DNA from 4 places in the Streptomyces sp. NPDC097129 genome. Region 2 is predicted to be linked to each of the others. Evidence: riboswitches for the same ligand, from Rfam matches in the RefSeq annotation. Region 2 holds a riboswitch; each other region holds the start of a gene.
The links. Region 2 has a riboswitch for cyclic di-AMP ahead of AC0B9F_RS20940 (transglycosylase SLT domain-containing protein). Riboswitches for the same ligand answer to the same signal wherever they lie in the genome.
Positions count from the first base shown of each region.

Region 1 (4,502 bases), on a different contig from region 2:
CCATCCTCGGCGGCGGCGAGTCCTCCCGGCTGTACAACCGGCTGGTGCGCCGCGACCGTACGGCCGTCGCGGCCGGCTTCGGTCTGCTGCGGCTGGCCGGGGCACCCTCCCTGGGCTGGCTGGACGTCAAGACGTCCGGGGACGTCGAGGTGCCGGTCATCGAGGCCGCCATCGACGAGGAGCTCGCCCGCTTCGCCGCGGAGGGCCCCACGGCCGAGGAGATGGAACGCGCGCAGGCCCAGCTGGAGCGCGAGTGGCTGGACCGGCTCGGCACCGTGGCCGGCCGCGCCGACGAACTGTGCCGCTACGCCGTCCTGTTCGGCGACCCGCAGCTCGCCCTCACCGCCGTCAAGCGCGTCCTCGAAGTGACGCCCGAGGAGGTGCAGGAGGTCGCCAAGGCCCGCCTGCGTCCCGACAACCGCGCGGTGCTCGTGTACGAGCCGAAGACGCCGGAGGCCGCCCAGGACGCCGACGTGCCGGAGGACCCGGAGCAGGAAGCGACCGTAGAGGCAGGCAACGAGAACGAGGAGACGGCCAAGTGACCGAGCTCGCCACGATGGACTTCCACCCCCGGCCCCAGGCGGGCGAGGCCAAGCCGTGGGCGTTCCCGGCCCCCGAGCGCGGCACGCTCGACAACGGCCTGACCGTGCTGCGCTGCCACCGCCCCGGCCAGCAGGTCGTCGCCGTCGAGGTGCTCCTGGACGCGCCTTTGGACGCCGAGCCGGCCGGTCTGGACGGCGTCGCCACGATCATGGCGCGCGCCTTCTCCGAGGGCACGGACAAGCACTCCGCCGAGGACTTCGCCGCCGAGCTGGAGCGCGCCGGCGCCACCCTCGACGCGCACGCCGACCACCCGGGCGTCCGGCTCAGCCTGGAGGTGCCCGCCTCCCGGCTGGCCAAGGGCCTCGGTCTGATCGCCGACGCCCTCCGAGCGCCCGCGTTCGCCGACAGCGAGATCGAGCGGCTGGTGCGCAACCGCCTCGACGAGATCCCGCACGAGCTGGCCAGCCCCGCCCGCCGCGCCGCCAAGGAGCTGTCCAAGGAACTGTTCCCGGCGACCTCGCGCATGTCGCGTCCGCGTCAGGGCACCGAGGAGACGGTCGCCACCGTCGACGCGGCCGCCGTGCGTGCCTTCTACGAGCGGCACGTGCGCCCCGCCACCGCGACCGCGGTGGTCGTCGGCGACCTGACCGGCCTCGACCTCGACGACCTCCTCGGCGACACCCTGGGCGCCTGGACGGGCTCGCGCACCGAGCCGCGCCCCGTGCCGGCGGTGACCGCCGACGACACCGGCCGCGTCGTCATCGTCGACCGCCCGGGCGCCGTCCAGACGCAGCTGCTCATCGGCCGGATCGGCCCCGACCGGCACGACCGCGTATGGCCCGCGCAGGTGCTCGGCACGTACTGCCTGGGCGGCACCCTCACCTCCCGCCTGGACCGCGTCCTGCGCGAGGAGAAGGGCTACACCTACGGCGTGCGCGCCTTCAGCCAGGTGCTGCGCTCCGCCCCCGACGGCACGGGCGCGGCGATGCTCGCCATCAGCGGCTCCGTGGACACGCCGAACACCGGCCCGGCGCTGGACGACCTCTTCAAGGTGCTGCGCACCCTGGCGGCGGACGGCCTGACCGACGCCGAGCGCGACGTCGCCGTGCAGAACCTCGTCGGGGTGGCCCCGCTGAAGTACGAGACGGCGGCCGCCGTCGCGGGCACGCTCGCCGACCAGGTCGAGCAGCACCTGCCCGACGACTACCAGGCGGCGCTGTACCGGCAGCTCGCCGCGACCGGCACCGTGGAGGCCACGGCGGCGGTCGTCAACGCCTTCCCGGTGGACCGTCTGGTGACCGTGCTCGTCGGTGACGCGGCGCAGATCAAGGAGCCCGTCGAGGCCCTCGGCGTCGGCGCCGTCACCGTGGTGAGCGCGGAGTAGCCGCACACGCGCGTGGGGCCCTGGTTCCTGACGGAGCACCAGGGCCCCTGCCATGTCCACAGGCCATGTCAGGGCCGTATCCACAGGTCTGTTTGTGATCGAAGGCGCGGCATCCCACATATGCCCGAATTGGGACGGAGGTTGCCTGTCTGACCTGTGGGATGCGCTACAAAACCCCTGTTTCGTTTGAGGATTGAAGGTCGATCACCGTACTTTCGTCCGGGCTGTCCGTCAGGCAGTGCGCCGCACCCGCGGCACCGGACAGCCATCGCCGAGTCCCCGTACGGCGCGAGCCAGGGGAGCCGGGGACCCACACGTCCCTGGGGTGAATCGGGCGCCCGCGAGGGAGTCCGTAGGAGACCTTCCTGCTCCGAACCCGTCAGCTAACCCGGTAGGCGAGAGGGAAGGAAAGGACAAGCCACCACATGGCGTTCGTCAGCGCCACCGGGAAGCACCGCCGTCCGAGCCGGATGAAGCGCACCACCACGCAGGCCGCCGGCATCGCCGCGCTCACCACCACCGGCGTCATCGGCGCCCTCGCGGCCCCCGCCCTCGCCGCCGACACCTCCGCCGAGCAGACCGGTCTGCTCCCCGTCATCAGCGTCGACGACACGGTCGCCGCGCAGATCGACGCCCAGGCCGAGGCCCAGAAGCAGGCCGCCGAGCAGACGGCCATCGAGCAGGCCGCCCGCCAGGCCGCCGCCGCGCGGGCCCACGAGGCCAAGGAGCGCGCCGCCCGCGAGGCCGAGCGCAAGCGCCTGAACAGCTTCACGGCCCCGATCGCGCACTCCTACGTCTCCACCGGCTACGAGGCCAGCAGCTCCCTGTGGTCCTCCGGCCACCACACCGGCATCGACTTCCACGCCGCCACCGGCACCACGGTGCACGCGGTGGGCTACGGCACCGTCGTCGACACCGGCTGGGGCGGCGCCTACGGCAACCAGATCGTCATCCGCATGCACGACGGCACGTACAGCCAGTACGGGCACCTGTCGTCGATCGGCGTCGTCGTGGGCCAGCAGGTCGTCACCGGCCAGCAGATCGGCCTGTCCGGCGCGACCGGCAACGTCACCGGCCCGCACCTGCACTTCGAGGCGCGCACCAGCCCCGACTACGGCTCCGACATGGACCCGGTCGCCTATCTGCGCGCGCACGGCGTGAACGTCTGACGCCCGAGAACGGCACCAGCATCGCGAAGCCCCGGCCCACCGTGCCGGGGCTTTCGTCGTTTTCGCCTCCTCTCCCGGAAACCCCGGTGAACTGACCAAAAAATATCCATGGAATCCGCTCTGCCGTCGGAAATTCCGTCCCCTTGGAATAGAGTCACGGAACACGCGTCCATCGTCGGCGTTTCACGGGGATCAAGGCGGAGGTCGGACATGCGTATTCCGGCGCACTCGGTGTGCACGGCGATCCGGGACGACATCGTCGCAGGCGTCCACGAACCCGGCAGCCGGCTCACCGAGGAACTCCTCGCCCGCCGCTACGGCGTCTCCAGGGTGCCCGTGCGAGAGGCGCTGCGCACCCTGGAGGCCGAGGGCTTCGTCGTGACACGGCGGCACGCGGGCGCGTGCGTGGCCGAACCCACCGAGCAGGAGGCGGCCGACCTGCTGGAGATGCGGATGCTGCTGGAGCCGCTCGGCGTGGCGCGGGCCGCCCAGCGGCGCACCGAGGCGCATCTGAAGGTGCTGCGCGGCCTGGTGCGCCTCGGTCAGGACCGGGCCAGGCACGGCACCGGCGACGACCTGCGGTCCCTGGGCGGCTGGTTCCACGAGACGCTCGTCCAGGCGTGCGGGAGCCAGGCGCTGACCGCGACGCTCACCCAGCTGCGCCACAAGCTCGCCTGGATGTACGCGGTGGAGCCGTCGGCCGACCCCGTACGGACCTGGACCGAGCACGGCGCGATCGCGGACGCCGTGGCGCGCGGCGACGGGGAGCGGGCCCGCGCGGTCGCCGCCCTGCACACCGAGCGCTCCACCGCCGCGTACCGGCTGCGCCGCTTCAGTGGCGACGGCCCCGGGCGGGTGAGGAGTTCGCAACATCCCGTAAACACGTCGGGCCTACGGCATTAACACGAGCGCCGTATACAAAGAACGGGATATCTGTGCCCCGCTGAAAGTGCTGCCCTTTTGACGCTTTCTTTCGAGTCGTCGATTCCCTCCTGTGTCACGGAGGGGCGGGAAAAGAAAAGCCGCGCCGGCCTCGAAAGGCCGACGCGGCTTCTTTTATGCGTGACTCAGACGGTCATGCGTGACTCAGACGGTCTCGGGGAGCTCCTCGAGGCCCTCGGAGACCAGCTTCGCCAGACGGTCCAGGGCGGCGTCCGCGCCCTCGGCGTCGGAGGCGAGGACGATCTCCTCGCCGCCCTGGGCGCCCAGGCCGAGGACGGCCAGCATGGAGGCCGCGTTGACGGGGGTGCCGCCGGCCTTGGAGATCGTCACCGGGACGCCTGCGGCCGTGGCGGCTCGGACGAAGATGGAGGCGGGGCGGGCATGGAGGCCCTCGGCCCAGCCGACGTTGACGCGGCGCTCAGCCATGTGTTGCTGCCCTTCAGTTTCTCAGGGTTGTCTAGACC
Region 1 covers NZ_JBVOQE010000002.1:996,940-1,001,441, reverse strand. The annotation lists gene AC0B9F_RS10155 (M16 family metallopeptidase) at 1-542, shown strand, start outside; gene AC0B9F_RS10150 (M16 family metallopeptidase) at 539-1,927, shown strand; cyclic di-AMP (ydaO/yuaA leader) riboswitch at 2,187-2,340, shown strand; gene AC0B9F_RS10145 (M23 family metallopeptidase) at 2,353-3,096, shown strand; gene AC0B9F_RS10140 (GntR family transcriptional regulator) at 3,307-3,999, shown strand; gene AC0B9F_RS10135 (HPr family phosphocarrier protein) at 4,183-4,464, opposite strand.
Region 1: linked by a shared signal. The riboswitch ahead of AC0B9F_RS10145 (M23 family metallopeptidase) and the one ahead of AC0B9F_RS20940 (transglycosylase SLT domain-containing protein) in region 2 are both predicted to bind cyclic di-AMP.

Region 2 (4,502 bases):
GGTGGAGTCGACGGCCTTGAGGGCCTGCTCGGCGAAGTCCTTGGGCGTGCCGGAGAAGTCGTCCGTGCCCCGCGTCTCCTTGCCGTGTTCCTTGCCGTGTTCCTTGCCGGTGTCGTCCGAGGTGGCGTGGTAGACCTCGTTGGACTTGCTGTCGTAGCCCCAGACGTTCTTGCCGTTGTGGATGAGGCTGTACTCGGCGGCGTCCTCCAGCACGGACACCTTCTGCCGGTCCGGGCCGTCGGCCGCCACCCGCAGCGTGTGCGAGCCGGTGGCGAGTTCGGCGACCTTGGCGGAGGGGTCGGCGGCCGAGCCGTCACCGCCGCCGCCCGCCTTCCCTCCGAGGCCGCCGGCGAGCCCGGCGAAGTCGGGCAGCCCCAGGCCGGTGCTGATCCGCACGGTGCCGGACAGCTGCTGGACGTCCGACGCCGCGATCTTCTCGATGAGCTGCTTCGCGCTGATCTTCGGCAGGTCCGGGTCACCGGAGCTGGCGAGCGCGGGAACGATCCCGATCGTCGCGGCGGCGACCCCCACGACGGTCGCGGGCACGACGTACCGCGCGGCCCTGCGACGCCCCCCGCCCGACGGGCCGGCCGGCTCCTGCACAGCCGTCGTCCTGTCATCGCTTCCATACGGTGCCATGTGTGCGCTACCTCCGTCGTCGGCGGCGGCTGTCCGTCCCGTGACCCTCGGCATGTGCTCCCGGCGGGCCCCACCCCAAGCCGCCATTCTCACCCGAATCGGTGAGGAGTGGTGTCCTCTGTGCTTTCCATGAGACCAAATCGGCCGCCGGGAAGCGTCACTCCGTGGACGCAACTGCATGTACTGCTGGGGTATGACATGGCAGGCGGTCAGCAGCCCCTACCCGTAGGGGAGGTGGGCTACCGGAGAGCTACGGAGACGAGGCCCGGACTCCACCCGGGGGTGCGGGCCGACGCCCGGGGGCGGGGGCCGACGCCCGGGGGAGCGTCACCGTCGGAGAAGGGACAGGAGGGCCGGGCCGGCGGGCCGCAAGGCTTCGGTCAGCCCGCCCGGTGCACGACCGCGTCGCACAGCTCCATCAGTGCCGCCTTGGAGTCGCACTCCCGCAGCGGCGCCAGCGCCGCCCGCGCCTCCTCGGCGTACCGGACGGTGTCGCGCCGCGCCTGCTCCAGCGCGGGGTGCGCCCGCAGCGCGGTCAGCGCCTCGGCGTGTCGCGCGTCGTCGCTCAGGTCGGAGTCCAGCAGCTCGCACAGCGCGCGGTCCTCCGGCTTGCCCAGCCGCTCGGCCCGCTCCCGCAGCCGCAGCACCGGCAGCGTCGGGATGCCCTCGCGAAGGTCCGTTCCCGGCGTCTTGCCGGACTCGTGCGAGTCGGAGGCGATGTCGAGCACGTCGTCGGCCAGCTGGAAGGCGACGCCCAGCCGCTCCCCGTACTGGGTCAGCACGTCCACGACCGTCTCGTCGGCTCCGGACATCATCGCGCCGAACCGGCACGACACCGCCACCAGCGAGCCCGTCTTGCCGCCGAGCACCTCGAGGTAGTGGTCGACCGGGTCGCGCCCGTCCTGCGGCCCAGCGGTCTCCAGGATCTGCCCGGTGACCAGCCGCTCGAACGCCAGGGCCTGCACCCGCACCGCCTCGGGCCCGAGGTCGGCGAGGATCTGCGAGGCCCGCGCGAAGAGGAAGTCGCCGGTCAGTACGGCGACCGAGTTACCCCACCGGGTGTTCGCGCTGGGCACGCCGCGCCGTACGGCGGCCTCGTCCATGACGTCGTCGTGGTACAGCGTGGCGAGGTGGGTCAGCTCGACCACGACGGCCGACGGCACGACACCCGGCGCATACGGGTCACCGAACTGCGCCGCCAGCATCACGAGCAGCGGCCGGAACCGCTTCCCGCCCGCCCGCACCAGGTGCTGCGCGGCCTCCGTGATGAAGGGAACCTCGCTCTTGGTGGCCTCGAGCAGCCCTTCCTCGACAGCCGCCAATCCGGCCTGGACATCGGCCTCGAGAGCCTGGTCCCGCACGCTAAGCCCGAACGGCCCGACGACGGTCACGAGGGGTCTCCTGTCTGCTGGTGCCGGTTGGCGATTACACGGTTTGTCGATAGGTCGCTGCCATCACTCAAGTCAGCGTATCCGGTCACGTTTCGATCACCGATAGCGCCCACGGTTACAGGCCAGGCGGTTCCGGATCACGTCCGATATGTTTACTGATCAAAGATGATCAGGTGAAAAGTATGGATATCAACCATGCGCTCGCCATGAAGACCACCCCCCACCCTCCGCGAGCCGCCCCGCCCCACCGCGCCGCAACACGACCGGACTGCCCGTTTTGCCGTAATTAATCAGCCGATTCACCTTGGTCACCTTGGTACCAAATGTGTTGCAGCTGTGACGTCAGTGAATTGGGTCACGCGCACCCCTCACCGCCCTCCGGTCCTTCTGCCCCGCATTTCGCCAGTCCCCACAAGCGAGTTGAGCCTTGGCGATCGCAAAGGATCAAGCACCCCAAACAGCCCGACCAAGGTCATCCAGGGCGATAGGTGAAACCGCTACTTGTTCCCGGCATGTGCTCTCGCATAACTTCCCGGCCTGTCGGATGGACGCCTAATCCTGCCGCCGTCCGGCACCCACATCGGACCAACTCATCCGTGTACGGCAGGAGCGGGGGACCCAGGTAAGTCGCCGAGCCGGACGTCGTCATCCCGACGACGCCCCGGACCGGCTCGGGGTGAAGCCGTGCCGCATCCGCGGCCGGCCGGGCATCTCCAGCCCGAACCCGACAGCTCACCTCGCAGGCGCCGGAGAGGAAATTCGCCATGCCTGCTGCCGGTCAGCACCGCCGCACCCGCACGTCCCGCATCGTCCGCACCCTCGCCGTCGCCGGCACCGGTGCCGCCGCTCTCGCGCTGCCGCTCTTCGGCGCGACCAGCGCCTCCGCCGCCACGCCGGCCACCAGCGCCACCGTGATCACCGCCGCGAACTCGGCCTACCCGAACAACCTCGACGGCTGGATCCGCCAGTCGCTGGACATCATGTCCCAGCACGGCATCCCCGGCACCTACAACGGGATCTACCGCAACATCATCCGCGAGTCCTCCGGCAACCCCGCCGCCATCAACCTGTGGGACTCCAACGCGGTCGCCGGCACCCCGTCCAAGGGTCTGCTCCAGGTGATCGACCCGACGTTCCTCGCCTACCACGTGTCGGGCACGTCCATGGACCCGTACGACCCGATCGCCAACATCACCGCGGCCTGCAACTACGCGGCCGCCCGCTACGGCTCGATCGACAACGTCTTCAGCGCGTACTGAGCCACCGCCTCACCCGAAGAGTCGTTCGAGGACGACGGCGATGCCGTCGTCCTCGTTGGACAAGGTGACCTCGTCGGCCACGGCCTTCAGCTCTGGATGGGCGTTGGCCATGGCCACCCCGCGGGCGGCCCAGGCGAACATCGGGATGTCGTTCGGCATGTCGCCGAACGCGAGCGCCCGCTCCGCGCCCAGCCCGAGATGGTCGGCCGCCAGCGCGAGCCCCGTCGCCTTGGTGACACCGCACGGCTGCAGCTCCACGGTCCCCGGCCCCGACATGGTGACCGTCGCCAGGGAACCGACCACCGCGCGGGCCGTCGCCGCCAGCTCGTCGTCGGACAGCTCCGGATGGCGCAGCAGCACCTTGCTGATCGGCTCGCCCCACAGGTCGTCGCGCCGCCCGACCCGCACCGCCGGCAGCGTCGGGTGCGGCATCCGGTAGCCGGGCTCGATCAGCGTCAGCCCGTCCGCGCCGTCCTGGTCGACCGCGGCGTACACCTCTCCCACCTCGGCCTCGATCTTGCCGAGCGCGGTCTCGGCCAGCTCCCGGTCCAGCGTCACCGACCACAGCAGACGGCCGGCCTCCGCGTCGTACACCTGCGCGCCCTGGCCGCACACCGCGAGTCCCGTGCTGCCCAGGTCCTCCAGCAGGGGCCGCACCCGGGGCGCCGGACGGCCCGTCACCACCAGGTGCCGGGCGCCGGCCCGCGCCACCCGCACGAGCGCGTCCCAGGACCGGTCGGAGAGCGTGTCGTCGCCGCGCAGCAGCGTTCCGTCCAGGTCAGTGGCGATGAGTGCATATGCAAGGGGTGCGGCCATGATCAGAGAATACGGACCCCGCAGGTCACCCGTTCACCGCCCGATCGGCCCTCCTCCCCGGCCCTCCCCGCCCCGGCCCCGCCGGGCCCCGTGACGCCGTGGCAGGCTGACACCTCGCTCAGTCGTCCACGGGGAGACACACGACGTGACAGCCGGACCGGACCCTTTCCAGCAGCATCTGAGGCGGGCCGCCGACGGCGTCCTCGAACGCTTCCCCGCCGCCGACGTCCCCGGCATCTACGCCCTCTCCTTCCGCATCTGGCGTCTCGACCACGACGACCGCCACCCCTACGTGGCCATCGGCTACACCACCGAGTCCCAGTACGAGCGCGAAAGGCGCCCCGAGGACCCGGCTGAGGCCCGCTGGAACTACGCCTGCTGGCTCCTCGACGGCTTC
Region 2 covers NZ_JBVOQE010000007.1:82,107-86,608, reverse strand. The annotation lists gene AC0B9F_RS20950 (LolA family protein) at 1-639, opposite strand, end outside; gene AC0B9F_RS20945 (polyprenyl synthetase family protein) at 1,020-2,030, opposite strand; cyclic di-AMP (ydaO/yuaA leader) riboswitch at 2,604-2,791, shown strand; gene AC0B9F_RS20940 (transglycosylase SLT domain-containing protein) at 2,795-3,289, shown strand; gene AC0B9F_RS20935 (HAD family hydrolase) at 3,299-4,105, opposite strand; gene AC0B9F_RS20930 (hypothetical protein) at 4,251-4,502, shown strand, end outside.

Region 3 (4,502 bases), on a different contig from region 2:
CACCTGGGAGTTCGCCGCCGACCCCTACCCCGCCTACGCGTGGCTGCGCGAGCACGCGCCCGTGCACCGCACCCGGCTGCCCAGCGGGGTGGAGGCCTGGCTGGTCACCCGGTACGCCGACGCCCGGCAGGCCCTCGCCGACCAGCGGCTGAGCAAGAACCCGGCGCACCACGACGAGCCGGCGCACGCCAAGGGCAAGACCGGCATCCCCGGGGAGCGCTCGGCGGAGCTGATGACGCACCTGCTGAACATCGACCCGCCGGACCACACCCGGCTGCGGCGCCTGGTCAGCAAGGCGTTCACGCCCCGCCGGGTCGCCGAGTTCGCGCCGCGCGTTCAGGAGCTGACCGACCACCTCATCGACGGGTTCGCGCAGCGGGGCTCGGCCGACCTCATCCACGAGTTCGCCTTCCCGCTGCCCATCTACGCCATCTGCGACCTGCTCGGCGTTCCCCGCGAGGACCAGGACGACTTCCGGGACTGGGCCGGGATGATGATCCGGCACGGCGGCGGGCCCAGGGGCGGGGTCGCCCGGTCGGTGAAGAAGATGCGCGGCTATCTCGCCGAGCTGATCCACCGCAAGCGGCAGGCGCTGCCCGCCGAACCCGCCCCCGGCGAGGACCTCATCTCCGCCCTGATCCGCGCCTCCGACCACGGCGAGCACCTCACCGAGAACGAGGCCGCGGCGATGGCGTTCATCCTGCTGTTCGCCGGGTTCGAGACGACCGTCAACCTCATCGGCAACGGCACCTACGCCCTGCTCACGCACCCGGAGCAGTGGCACCGGCTGCAGGACTCCCTCGCCCGGGGCGAGCGCGAGCTGCTGGAGAGCGGGGTGGAGGAACTGCTGCGCTACGACGGGCCGGTGGAGCTGGCGACCTGGCGGTTCGCCACCGAGCCGCTGACCGTCGGCGGGCAGGACATCGCCCCCGGCGATCCCGTCCTCGTCGTCCTGGCCGCCGCCGACCGCGACCCGGAGCGCTTCCCCGGGCCCGACGTGCTGGACCTCGCCCGCCGTGACAACCAGCACCTCGGCTACGGCCACGGCATCCACTACTGCCTGGGCGCCCCGCTGGCCCGTCTGGAGGGCCAGAGCGCCCTCGCCACCCTGCTCACCCGGCTGCCCGACCTCCGACTGGACGCCGAACCGGCCGACTTGCGCTGGCGCGGGGGCCTCATCATGCGGGGTCTGCGGCAGTTGCCCGTGACGTTCACGCCCGCACCCGCACAGAAAACTGACACCTCTTCAACTATGTGATCTTCACGTGATCTGCGCGGCATGAACTTGTGACTGGCGATCGTCTGCCGATACGTTCACTCGTCAGCGCGACGCCGGTGCCTCCAGGCGCCGCGCCGGTCACTGCTGTCTCGCGAAAGGTCACCGCATGCTCCCCGGGAACGGCCGACACCGTCGCCCCCGTCAGGCTCCGGCTCTCCTCGTCGCGGCCGGAGTGACCGGCTCCGCCATCGCCATCCCGCTGCTCGGCGCGGCGAGCGCCCACGCGGCCGACGGTACGACGTGGGACAAGGTGGCCGAGTGCGAGAGCCAGGGCCGCTGGAGCGACAACCCCGGGATCGGGCTGTACGGCGGCCTGCATCTGTCGCAGGAGGACTGGGAGGGACACGGCGGCCTGGAGTACGCGGCCCGGCCCGATCTCGCCAGCCGTTCGCAGCAGATAGCCGTCGCCGAGAAGGTCCTCGCCGACCAGGGCGTCGGCCACTGGACGCTGTGCGGGCTGACCGCGGGCCTGTCCGCCGACACCTCCGCACCCGACGTCGACACGGGCGTCGCGGGCGACACGGCGGGCGGCGGCTCGGTGTCCGCCGGCTCCACCGCCGGCTCGGGCTCCTCCGCCCCGGCTTCCCCCGGTCCGACCGGCTCCTCCGGTTCAGTCGGTACGTCCGGATCCACCGGTACCGCCGAATCATCCGGAACCTCCGGTTCGGTGGACTCGCCCGGCTTGCCCGACTCCTCCGGGACGCCCTCCGGCACGGCGAGCGGGACGCCCTCCACGGGTGTCTCCGCGCAGCCCTCTGACGGTGCGTCGTCCGCCGCCCCGTCCACGGGCGCCGCGACCGAGCCCGGCGCGTCCGGGAGTTCCGGAACCGGCACGTCACAGCCGTCCGACAGTCCCTCCGCGGCTGCCGCAAAGGACGACGATCCGGACACCCTGCGTCAAATCGTCGGCTCCTCGGGGCTCGTCGACACCGGCGCCCTCGACGGCGGCGGACGCCACCGGGGCGCCGGCGCCACGGAGGACACGGTCCAAGCGGGCGCGACGCCCGCCTCGGGCCGGCACGCCTCGCGCTACGCCGTCCGCGACGGGGACAGCCTCACGTCCATCGCCGACTCCCTTGGCGTCGAGGGCGGGTGGCGCGCGCTGTACGCGGAGAACCGGGACGCGATCGGCGCCGACCCGGGCCACATCGTGCCCGGTCAGACACTGCTTGTCGGTGGCGAAACGGGCCGAAAGTAGCGGGAGTTGACGCCCTGTTTCGAGACTAATGTCCGCTTTGGTGAAAGTGTGGGATGAGTCTCAGAAGCCGTGATCGTCTTTGAAATTCGGCCGATCGCCTGTCTACGGTCATGACCGCTCGCCACCGCGAGCTCCGGCGGCCGCAACGCCGAATCCTGCCAGCGGCCGCACGGGAACAGTCGTCGCATAACGCGCCGCAGGCAGGAGCGGGGGACCCAAGGTAAGCGCCGTGCCCGGCAGTTGAGCCGGAGCGGCTAGGGGTGAAGCCACACCTCCCACGGGAGGGGTGGCCGGGCAACTCAACCGGCCCGAACCCGACAGCTCACCTCGCAGGCGTCGGTGAGGGGATCCACCATGCTGTTTTCCGGCAAGGGCAAGCACCGTCGTCCCTCCAAGGCCACCCGCGCCATCGCGCTCGCCGGCGTGACCGGCGCCGCCGTCGCCGCCCCGCTGATGGCGGCCGGCAACGCCTCCGCCGCCACCACCTCCGAGTGGGACGCGGTCGCGCAGTGCGAGTCCGGTGGCAACTGGTCCATCAACACTGGCAACGGTTACTACGGCGGTCTGCAGTTCTCCGCCTCCACCTGGGCCGCGTACGGCGGCACCGCCTACGCCCCGCAGGCCAACCAGGCCAGCAAGGCGCAGCAGATCCAGGTCGCCGAGAAGGTCCTCGCCTCCCAGGGCAAGGGCGCCTGGCCGGTCTGCGGCACGGGCCTGTCGAACACCCCGAACAACGGCGGCGGCTCCTCGAGCTCCTCCAGCTCTTCCAGCTCTTCCCAGGGCAGCGGCTCGTCCTCCCAGGGCGCCACCACGACCCGCTCCACGGAGCAGCAGAGCGCCTCCCGCTCCAGCGAGCGCCCGGCGCAGACGCCGAAGAAGCAGAGCACCAAGACCGTCACCACCCCGACCGGCAAGAAGGTCAAGAAGGGCGACGGCGAGTACAAGGTCGTCAAGGGCGACACCCTCAGCTCCATCGCCGAGAAGCACAAGGTCGCTGGCGGCTGGAAGAAGCTGTTCGACCTGAACAAGGACATCGTCGAGGACGCCAACCTGATCTTCCCGGGCCAGCAGCTGCACCTGAAGTAAGCGGCAGCCGGCCGGCCGAGGGCCGCTCCCCGTCCCCACGGGCTCCCCGCCCCGGTGCGTCTTCCCCCGTACGCACCGGGGCGGGGCTTTGTCTTCCGGTGTTTCCCGGCCGTTCAGCCGGAACGGCACCCCCCTTTGTTCCGTGGATGAACAATGGGTACGGTCTGTCTGTCCACGGGCCGGTCGGTCGGCTGGCCGATGGCCCCGGGGCGGTTAGGCTCTAGTCGCAAGGCTCACCAGCCCCGCACTTCCAGCGTCACATCCACGAAGGAGATGCTCGTGCCGTCCATCGACGTCGTCGTAGCCCGGGAAATCCTGGACTCCCGAGGCAACCCCACGGTCGAGGTCGAGGTCGGCCTCGACGACGGCAGCACCGGTCGTGCCGCCGTTCCGTCCGGCGCCTCGACGGGCGCCTTCGAGGCCATCGAGCTCCGTGACGGCGATGCCAGCCGCTACCAGGGCAAGGGTGTCGAGAAGGCCGTCCTGGCCGTCATCGAGCAGATCGGCCCGGAGCTGGTCGGCTACGACGCCACCGAGCAGCGCCTGATCGACCAGGCCATGTTCGACCTGGACGCCACCGACAACAAGGGCTCCCTCGGCGCCAACGCCATCCTCGGCGTCTCCCTCGCCGTCGCCCACGCCGCCTCCGAGGCCAGCGACCTGCCGCTGTTCCGCTACCTGGGCGGCCCGAACGCGCACCTGCTGCCGGTGCCGATGATGAACATCCTGAACGGCGGCTCGCACGCCGACTCCAACGTGGACATCCAGGAGTTCATGATCGCCCCGATCGGCGCGGAGTCCTTCTCCGAGGCGCTGCGCTGGGGCGCGGAGGTCTACCACACCCTGAAGAAGGTCCTGAAGTCCAAGGGCCTGGCCACCGGCCTCGGCGACGAGGGCGGCTTCGCCCCGAACCTCGGCTCCAACCGCGAGGCCCTCGAC
Region 3 covers NZ_JBVOQE010000006.1:352,755-357,256, forward strand. The annotation lists gene AC0B9F_RS20050 (cytochrome P450 family protein) at 1-1,258, shown strand, start outside; gene AC0B9F_RS20055 (transglycosylase family protein) at 1,386-2,477, shown strand; cyclic di-AMP (ydaO/yuaA leader) riboswitch at 2,660-2,828, shown strand; gene AC0B9F_RS20060 (transglycosylase family protein) at 2,832-3,563, shown strand; gene eno (phosphopyruvate hydratase) at 3,843-4,502, shown strand, end outside.
Region 3: linked by a shared signal. The riboswitch ahead of AC0B9F_RS20060 (transglycosylase family protein) and the one ahead of AC0B9F_RS20940 (transglycosylase SLT domain-containing protein) in region 2 are both predicted to bind cyclic di-AMP.

Region 4 (4,502 bases), on a different contig from region 2:
GGGAGCTGCTGAACGAGGTGTGGCGGCTGCGGGAGCTGGCGCGTCCGGCGCTGGAGTACGCGGCCCGGGCGGCCGCGCCCCCGGTGCCGGTGATGCTGCCGTGGCCCGCGCACCCGTGGCCGGCCCCCGGGGCGGCGACGCCGCACCTGCCGTACGCCGGGGCCGGGCACATGGGCCACGCAGGGTACGCGGCGCAGCCGGCGTACCCCGCGTACAACCCCTACCGGTCGTAGAGAGGCCACGCGCCACCGAAGCCACGGCGGGCGTCACCGAGGGCACGGGCGGGCGTCGGTCAGGCCGACGCCTGCGTGAGCCGCGCCAGTTCCGCCTCCGTCAGGGTCAGGTCCGCCACGCCGAGCAGCGCCGGGAGCTGGTCCGTGGTGCGGGCCGAGGCGAGGGGGGCGGCGACGGTCGGCTGCGCGGCGAGCCAGGCGAGCGCGACCGTGGCGACGGGGGCCTCGTGGGCCCGCGCGATCTCGTCCAGGGCGGTGAGGACGTCACGTCCGCGCTCGGACCGCAGGTGCTGCGCGGCGCCGCCCGCCCGCGGGCTGTCCACCGTCGTGCCGGGGCGGTACTTGCCGGTGAGGAAGCCGGAGGCCAGCGCGTAGTACGGGACGGCGGCGAGGCCGGCGCGGGCGGCGACGTCCTGGAGGTCGCCCTCGTAGGTGTCGCGGGAGACCAGGTTGTAGTGCGGCTGGAGCGCCACGTAGCGGGCGAGGCCCTCGCGGTCGGAGAACTCCAGGGAGGCCCGCAGGCGCTCGGCGGAGATGTTGGACGCGGCGATGTGGCGGACCTTGCCGGCCTTCACCAGCTCGTCCAGGGCGCCGATGATCTCCTCGACCGGCACCTCGGGCTTGTCGAAGTGGGTGTAGTAGAGGTCGATGCGGTCGGTGTCCAGGCGGCGCAGGGAGGCGTCGGCGGCGGCCTTGATGGTGGCGGCGGACAGGCCCTGGTACTCGGGGTGCTGGCTGACCTTGGTCGCGATGACGACGTCGTCGCGGTTGCCGCGGGCCCTGACCCACTTGCCGATGATCGTCTCGGACTCCCCGCCCCGGTTGCCCTCGACCCAGGCGGAGTAGGAGTCGGCGGTGTCGATGAAGTTGCCGCCGGCGGCGGCGTAGGCGTCGAGGACGGCGAAGGACGTCGTCTCGTCGGCGGTCCAGCCGAAGACGTTGCCGCCGAGAGCGAGCGGGAAGACCTCGAGGTCGGACGTACCGAGCTTGCGGAGAGCAGTCATGCTCTGCGTCAACGCCCCGGCAGGGCAGACCCATTCCGGACCGGCCCATTCCGGACCGACCCATTCCGCTCGGAAACCAGCACGGTGTGAACAGCACCGCTGGGCGGCAGCACGTGAGACAGCGACCGGCAGCCCTGACGTCGGGGGGGATGCCGTCAGGACCGCCGGGGATCAGGGGTGGCGCACGAGGTCAGGGGGTGAGGCCCTTGCCCTGCAGCCACGCCATCGGGTCGATGCCGGAGGCCTGCCCGTCGGGGTGCACCTCAAGGTGCAGGTGCGGCCCGGTGACGTTGCCGGTGGCGCCCACGCGGCCGATGACGTCGCCGGTGGCGACCTTCTGCCCGACGCTGACGCTGATCGACGACTGGTGGCAGAACCACAGCTCGGTGCCGTCGTCGAGGGTGAGGATCGTGCGGTAGCCGTAGGAGCCGGCCCAGCCCGCCTCCGTGATGGTGCCGCTGTGGATGGCCTTGATCAGCGTGCCGGTGGGGGCGGCGAAGTCGAGGCCGGTGTGGTACCCGGAGGACCACATCGAGCCGGCCTGCCCGAAGCGGGAGGTGAGGGTGTACGAGGAGGTCGGCAGCGTGAACTGCTTGGCGAGCTGGGCGAGGCGCTCGGCCTCGGCCTTCTGCTTCGCCTCCTGCTCCGCCTTCTCCTTCGCGGCGGCGGCCTTGGCGGCGGCCTCCTTCGCGGCCCGCGCGGCGGTCTCGGCGGCCTGCCGGGTGACGGCGGCCTCGGCGGCGGCCTGCGCCTTGACGTCGACCTGGACCTGCTGCGACTCGGCCTGAGCCATGATCCGGTTGCGCAGCGCCTCACCGGCGTCGGTGGTGTGCTGCCCGTCATTCTCGGAGGCGACGCCGATGTCGCTGAGCGGGGTGGCGGAGCCCTGCGGCCCGGCGTCCGCGTGGTCGGAGATCAGCGAGCCGACCGAGGGCAGATCGGGCAGGGAGATGGACACCGGCGGCTTGCCGGTCTGCGCGCTGGCCATGCCGCCCGCGCCGACGGCGGCGATGACGCCGACGCCGAGGACGGTGGAGCTGCGGGCGAGTCCGCCGCGCTGCTTGGCGACGCGGTGCCGGCCACGGACGGGACGGACGGAGTCCTCGGTGGGGTTCCACTCCTCCCACGGGCCCTCGTCGGTGCGGTGTCCGCCGTAGACAAGGGCCTCGGGGCCCTGCTGACTCGGCACGAACGGGGCTGTCGGGGCAGGCTGGTTGGACGCCACGCGGGCGTACTCCTTTCCTTCCGTCTCGCCTACCGGGTTAGCTGACGGGTTCGGAGCAGGAAGGTCTCCTACGCGCGTATACCGGCCGTCGGACGACGGCGGCTGACGCGAGATTCACCCCAAGGTGGTGGTTCCCCGGTTCCCTACGGGATTCGGCGCGTGAGCACGGAGCCGCCTCTCGTGACGGCTGGGACGACCGCGCTGCGTTATCGAACGTTAATAGACCCGGAGGTCGGATTCCAAGCCGTTCGGCTTGATCATTAACATTCCTGGCCAGGACTTACACGCCACGACCGCCGCAAAAGGGGCAGTTGACCGCCTCTCAGGCGTCACGTCCAAAACCTCGTTTTGATGATGGTGCGTCAATTGTTATGCGCAGGGCGGTCATCCGCTCACGCATGGTGACCTCACGGACGGCGTACGGCGAGCAGCGCCATGTCGTCGGCCATCCCGCCGCCAGAGTGCCGGCGCACCTCCTTCGCGACGGCGGCCAGCAACGCGCCGGGCGCGGTGACGACCCGTCCGGCGAGCCGCGCCTCGACGTCGTAGAAGCGGCCGTGGCGGTCGCGGCTCTCGGAGAGGCCGTCGGTGTACAGCAGCAGCGTGGCCCCGCCGGGGAAGACGGCCTCCTCCGCGCGGTCGGGCCACGGGCCCAGCTCGCTCATGCCGAGCGGCAGCGCGGGTTCGGCGGGCAGCAGCGTGCGCAGGGTGCCGTCGGCGTACAGCAGCACCGGTGGCGGATGACCGCGGTTGACGACGCGGACGACACCGTCGCCGTGCGGGAGTTCGGCGAGGACGGCGGTGGTGAACCCCTCGAACGCGTCCAGGCCCTCGCGCCGGGCGCCCTCGCGGCTCAGGGCCTGCTCCAGCCGCTCGGCGACCGCCTCCAGCGTGGCCTCCTGCTCGGCGGCCTCGCGGAACGCGCCGATGACCACGGCCACGGCGGCCACCGCGCCCATGCCCTTGCCGCGCACGTCCCCGACGATCAGCCGGACGCCGTGCGGGCTGTCCTGCACGGCGTACAGATCGCCGCCGATGAACGCGTCGGCGCGGGCGGCCTCGTAGCAGGCGGCGATCTGGAACCCGCCGATCCGCTCGGCGGGTTCGGGAAGTACGGCGCGCTGGGCGGCCTCGGCGACCTCGCGCGCGGAGGCGAGCTGCTCGCTGCTGCGGCGCGCGAGGGCGTTGATGAGGACGGCCAGGACGGCGACCGTGGCGACGGTCACCAGCTCGGTGACGGCGTCCGTGTGCCAGACGATGCCCATCGTCAGGTGCAGACCGAGCATGACGGCGACGGCGGCGAGCCCGGTGAGCAGCGTGCCGCGGCGGCTGTAGAGCGGGGCGGCGACCAGGGGCGCGGCGGTGAAGAAGGGGGCCGCGGTGAAGTCGGACGGCGTGCAGTAGTCGTAGACCGCGCCGGCCGCGATGAGCAGCACCGGCAGGATCCGTACGAAGGCCCGCGCGGCGGAGATCCTCCGGCCCTCCGTGGGCCGCGGCTCGCCGCCGTCCCCGGGCCCGGGGTCCGGCACCGGGCCGCCCGCCGGCCGCACGGCGGCGCGGGGACCGGACCCGAGGCCGAGGGCGGAGGCGCGTGCGTCGGCCTCCGGGGCGGCCCCGGCGCCGGGCGCCCACCCGTCGGCCGGGGAGCCCTCCCCGGCCTCGGGGACGTACCTCTCGGCGCCGGGGTACGGCCCGTCGTCCGTCGCGTCACCAGGCCGCACCGCTCTTCTCCCACCGTCCCTGTCCGCCGTCGTCCCGCCCGTACAGGTTTTCCGGTGCGGGCGGGGGCGGCGAGCGGTGAGGGCCGACCGGATGACGCCGGGCGCGGAGAGAAGAGGAGGCTGACGACGAAAAAACCGAGGGCCGGAAACCTTTCGGCTTCCGGCCCTCGGCCTTCAGTAGCGGGGACAGGATTTGAACCTGCGACCTCTGGGTTATGAGCCCAGCGAGCTACCGAGCTGCTCCACCCCGCGTCGTTGTGACTCCAGTGTACGTCATCCGCGGGGCACCCGACGACCACGTTCCCCACCAGCCACCGGA
Region 4 covers NZ_JBVOQE010000022.1:53,923-58,424, reverse strand. The annotation lists gene AC0B9F_RS36445 (PrsW family intramembrane metalloprotease) at 1-233, shown strand, start outside; gene AC0B9F_RS36440 (aldo/keto reductase) at 293-1,237, opposite strand; gene AC0B9F_RS36435 (M23 family metallopeptidase) at 1,428-2,462, opposite strand; cyclic di-AMP (ydaO/yuaA leader) riboswitch at 2,474-2,630, opposite strand; gene AC0B9F_RS36430 (PP2C family protein-serine/threonine phosphatase) at 2,870-3,991, opposite strand; tRNA gene AC0B9F_RS36425 (tRNA-Met) at 4,362-4,435, opposite strand.
Region 4: linked by a shared signal. The riboswitch ahead of AC0B9F_RS36435 (M23 family metallopeptidase) and the one ahead of AC0B9F_RS20940 (transglycosylase SLT domain-containing protein) in region 2 are both predicted to bind cyclic di-AMP.